2 regions of the Halomonas sp. NPDC076908 genome follow, and region 2 is predicted to be linked to the other one. Evidence: riboswitches for the same ligand, from Rfam matches in the RefSeq annotation. Region 2 holds a riboswitch; the other holds the start of a gene.

Region 1 (2,466 bases), on a different contig from region 2:
GAAGTGTGCTGAAACAGGGTGTCTGCTGACTGATCTTGAGATCTGAAACCCGACTTCTACACCCAACTCGAAGCCCGTCGCTTTGATTATCCATCCTGCTGGCGTGCATCAACACCCTGAGCGAGTGGGTTTACACCGGCGCTGAACCTGAAACTAACTGGGACTATAAAGTAACCCGCTGTTTGAATAGGACAGATGCTGGTTAACCGATGAATGTCTAGTGCCCCAGACCCACCTGCAAGGAGCAACCCGGTTTGGCAGTGGTGAACCACCACGTTAGAGAGCCTCAATAGGTGTTTGCTGTAAGCCACCAACAGCCAACGATGACAGATGAAGTAGGATCACTGGCTCAGGGACTTGATATTGGCCGCTCACGCGGCCAATAAAAACACTGCGGTCTATTGACAGAGAGAAGGCTCATAGGGGTTATGCATTTTGGACCGCGATGAACCACTTGGGATGCATCTCATTAAAGTCCGTTCGAATATTTGATGGCAGGTAACTTGCTGAGTCCAGCACATAATCCTTACCACCTACACGCTTGAAAACGACCCAGTGCCAGAAATTTTTCCCATCTTCTTGATGATGCTTGATAGAAAGCAATGCCAAGTCGGGTAATGCACCCCAAGACTCAAAAGGAGTTTCATCGGGAGACGTCTCGACTCCAGCATGAGACAGCATTTTCCTTACATATTGGGTATCAGACCAAAGCGATTTGTCTTCCGCTTGGATGCCCATAGCATTTGCTGTGGCTTTCATTTCCAAATAGGTCTTGCTCAGAATGTTGGCAACCGACGCGATTCCGCATCCTGTAGTTTCTTCCTGTATTACGGAATTCAGCACCTTGCCCTCCTTATGCATAACAGTGATTACACATCCAGTCGCATAACCTCAATGAACGAGACGACGCGTTCATTGAGGTTATGCGGCTAACCATATCGACCTTACCCATTGATTCCCTTGATAGCAAAGCCAATTTTGGCCACTTACCCAAAAGTCGCAGCTTGCGCGATTGACCATTTCCAATCATGACCTCTTGCATCTCCCCCACCCGCCTCCTACACTCCACCAACGAACAGCTTGACGGGGTGCCGGTGATATCCGGCTGAGATGGCGCAGGGTGGGCTTTTGGCTCCCAAGCGCTGGTCCCGCTGAACCTGATCCGGCTAATGCGTTGCTCATATAACGAGCGGCGCAGGTACCGGCGTAGGGATCAAGCGATGGCCATGGCTAGCTCTCTCTTATGATCGCACGCCACCTTCAGGGCCATTTCCTCGATCTTTTATACGCCTGCCCTCCGGATCATTATCACCGGAGGCATCATGGGCTACCGCTTTACTGATCTCACCACCGCCTGCCAGCAGGATTGGCGCGCCTATATTGCGCACGATTTTGTGCGTCAGCTAGGCACCGCCACACTGCCTGAAGCGTCGTTTCGCCACTACCTGAAGCAGGATTACCTGTTCTTGATTCACTTCGCCCGCGCCTATGCGTTGGCTGCCTATAAAAGCCCCACCCTCGCCGATCTTCGCCAGGCCCACGAAGGCCTAAAAGCCATTGTGGATGTGGAGTTGGGCCTGCACGTGGGCTTTTGTCAGGAGTGGGGGATTTCAGAACAAGAATTGGCAGAGCTTCCCGAAGCCAGGGCCACGCTGGCTTATACACGCTATGTGTTGGATACCGGCAACCGTGGCGACCTGCTGGATTTGCATGTGGCGCTGGCCCCCTGCCTAGTCGGCTATGGCGAAATCGCCAACTGGCTGAACGCCCAGCCTTCTACCCTGCGCGGTACACAAAACCCTTTTGATGCCTGGATTGCCATGTACGAAGGCGAGGAGTTTCAGGCCGCCATGCAGGCGGAGCTTGAATGGCTCAACGCTCGCCTTGCCGATGTGTCGTCCGCCCGCTTTGCTGAACTGAGCAAAATTTTCCGCGATGCCACCCGGCTGGAAATCGACTTCTGGCAGATGGGCCTCGACCTTACGACGTAATTCCCAACAACCATAAGGAAGCTAACCATGAGTAAAACCAGTCACTTTTTAGCCGAAACCGCCCAGGTCGATGCCGCCGCCATTCAGCCGCTGCCCGGCTCGCGGAAGGTGTATATCGAAGGCTCGCAGCCAGATATCCGCGTGCCGTTTCGGGAGATCACTCTGTCGCCGACCAAAACCACCGGCATTGATGAGGAGAACCCGCCGCTACTGGTGTACGACACCTCCGGCCCTTACACCGACCCCGATGCCCAGATTGATCTACGCCGGGGTCTGCCAGCACTGCGCCGCGCCTGGATTGAAGCGCGGGACGACACCGAGTTTCTATCAGGCCCCACGTCTGATTACGGCAACCGCCGCGCCAACGATCCGACCCTTGCCCAGCTACGCTTTGATTTAACCCGCACGCCACGCCGGGCGAAAGCGGGCAAAAACGTGACCCAACTGCACTACGCCCGCCTGGGCATCATCACGC
Region 2 (2,466 bases):
GAGACCTAGCAACACCGGCACCACAATAGCAGCACATAGTAAGTCGGCAATTAAAAACAGCCTCAGTACCGATAGACCTTGTAGCGCAATGACGACCACTGGAATCATCAAGGCGATGGTGACCCAGCGGGCAGCAGTCAGTGAAACGCCACGCTGCTCGCTACGCGTGGCTAATAAAGAGGCAATTCCGTTTTGTAATGTATCGACACTTGAGGCAACTAAGGTCACTGCTAACACTAATGCGGGTAGCGTTAGCCATGCTGGGGCATCCGTTAGCAGCGCAAAAAACGGCATAGGTGGCTCGCCTAACGCCACGCCACTCATCGCAGCCAACATACCCAAGCCGCCAATCAACATCACGACAACGACCGTCATGCCCCCACCAAGCCAAGCACCGCGCCCCAGGCTTTGGTTATCTTGGGCAGCCCATACGCGTTGCCAATACCCTTGATGAAATAGATTGGCGGCAGTGACGGCAATCACCAGTGTTAATGCAACGCTGAGTGCACTGGTAACAGGAATGGCGGGCAATTCAACTCCGCTAGGAATTTCAGGCAGTCGCCATAGTACAGCGCCGCCTACCACCAGCAGCAACACCAAGAGCAACCACGCTTGCCAACGGTCGGTGGCAAGGCTTGCACGCAGACCGCCCACCGCGGTGTAAACAAGTGTGGTAAGCGCTACACCGATAATCACCAGCGCAGGCGGCACATCTGACAACAACGCAGTGATCGCTCCAATGGCAGTTAGCTCGGCCGCTAAAAAACACGCCATATAGCCAATAGACACCAGTGTTACCCAACGCTTTACGCCAAGACCGTAGCACGCCTCGGCAAACTCGGCGATGCTACGCCCTTCAGGCAATGCACGGCGAATTTTAGGGCCATAAAGCCCCAGCACAATAAACGGCAGCGCAGAGCCTAACGCGTATCCAGCCAAGGCAAGTGGGCCAACAAAGGCGCCAATTTCAGGCGGTGCAAACAGAATCCACGCACCCATGCCGGATGCAAGAAAAGAGAGCCCCAGGGTAGAGGCCGCTTGCGAATTTCGGGCAGTCACATAGTCATCAAAGGGGCCATCTACCCAGCGGGCGCGCAGGCCCAAATAAGCAAAGCAGCACAACGCCGCGCCCAGCACGGCTGACGTCAGGTAAAGCATGTCGCACTTCCTCCGCCGGTACTAACCGGATCAGGTTCCAGGGTCTGCGCAGCGCGCATTCTCAGCCACTTTTTAGCAGGGCTCCCCTGGCGACAGTGAATGGATTGGCTATTCTACCTACGTTACGTTGTTCATGCTCACTGAAAAAGGTAGTTCAATTAAAGGTTACTTCGCGCCTTAAGTGGCAGCACGGGGAACACGTCCCATTAAATAAAACTCTTCATTAGGGGGCGTACCTGCCAGCGTAACCAATCGATTAGACAAGCCAAAAAACGCTGCGATGGCGCCAATATCCCAGCAATCATCCTGTGTAAAACCTACCGCCAATAGGCGCATAAGCCACTCATCGTTCATCTCACCTACGTCGATAGCGCAGTGCATGGCGAAATCGAGCATTACCCGGTGACGCTCGCTAATCGGTGCCACACGATGATTGATCGCGACTTGGTCAGCCAGCAGCGGGTCTTTGCTATAAATCCGTACCAATGCTCCGTGGGCCACGACGCAATAGAGGCAGCAATTGCGCGCACTGGTCGCAACCACAATCATCTCTTTCTCTGTCTTCGTCAGCGTATCAGACTCACGCTCCATCAAGGCATCATGATAGGCAAAGAAGGCACGAAACTCAGCGGGACGGTGGGCTAACATCAAGAAAACATTAGGCACGAAGCCTGCTTTCTCCTGTACAGCCAGAATCACAGCGCGAATATCCTCAGGCAAGTCATCAAGTGTTTCGGGTACATCAAAACGGCTTAGTGATGCAGACATAATTACCTCTTTATTGTTAAGTTTAACAATCCTGTTAAAACGACTTAGCTGACGTGTAACAAAAAGCTAAGTTAAGAGACTTTTAATCAGTAGCTACGCTCGCCATACTGCGTTATCGGTCTGTCATTAAAATCGCCACCTATTCTTATAAACATATAATCTGCTCCGATAAACAGTTCGTTCACAGGGAAACTGCCATGAGTCATAACGAAGCCAAGGAACATACGCCTGGTAGGCTAGATGAATTATTTGCCGACCCCTACCAAGCTTTCGAAAATGATACGGATGAGCGTCAGTTGCATATCCGCATCATGCTACATATGTTGCTTGCCCGCCCAATGACACGTGGCCAAATGACACTGCGCGTCATTCACGGCTGGGAGAATGGCGGTTTTGAACCTGACGATCTAAAGCATATTGATTACCCGCTTAACAGCGTGGCTGATTTCAAATATGCAGTGCAGGCGTTTGAAAAAGCGTCTAAGCACAATACGCCAATGCCTGCCGATGCAACCGCGATACTTTCCACCCCGCTTGCAG

Evidence for each region. A riboswitch is a leader RNA that binds a small molecule or an ion and turns the genes downstream of it on or off. The one in region 2 is predicted to bind thiamine pyrophosphate.
Region 1: it holds a riboswitch for thiamine pyrophosphate, as region 2 does, so the genes downstream of both, tenA (thiaminase II) here and ACQKE4_RS11480 (sodium:solute symporter) in region 2, are expected to answer to the same signal.

Annotation. Positions count from the first base shown of each region.
Region 1 covers NZ_JBNNIW010000020.1:4,016-6,481, forward strand. The annotation lists gene ACQKE4_RS12565 (hypothetical protein) at 427-843, opposite strand; TPP riboswitch at 1,075-1,230, shown strand; gene tenA (thiaminase II) at 1,323-1,991, shown strand; gene thiC (phosphomethylpyrimidine synthase ThiC) at 2,019-2,466, shown strand, end outside.
Region 2 covers NZ_JBNNIW010000017.1:23,718-26,183, reverse strand. The annotation lists gene ACQKE4_RS11480 (sodium:solute symporter) at 1-1,158, opposite strand, end outside; TPP riboswitch at 1,148-1,256, opposite strand; gene ACQKE4_RS11475 (peroxidase-related enzyme) at 1,336-1,926, opposite strand; gene ACQKE4_RS11470 (hypothetical protein) at 2,124-2,466, shown strand, end outside.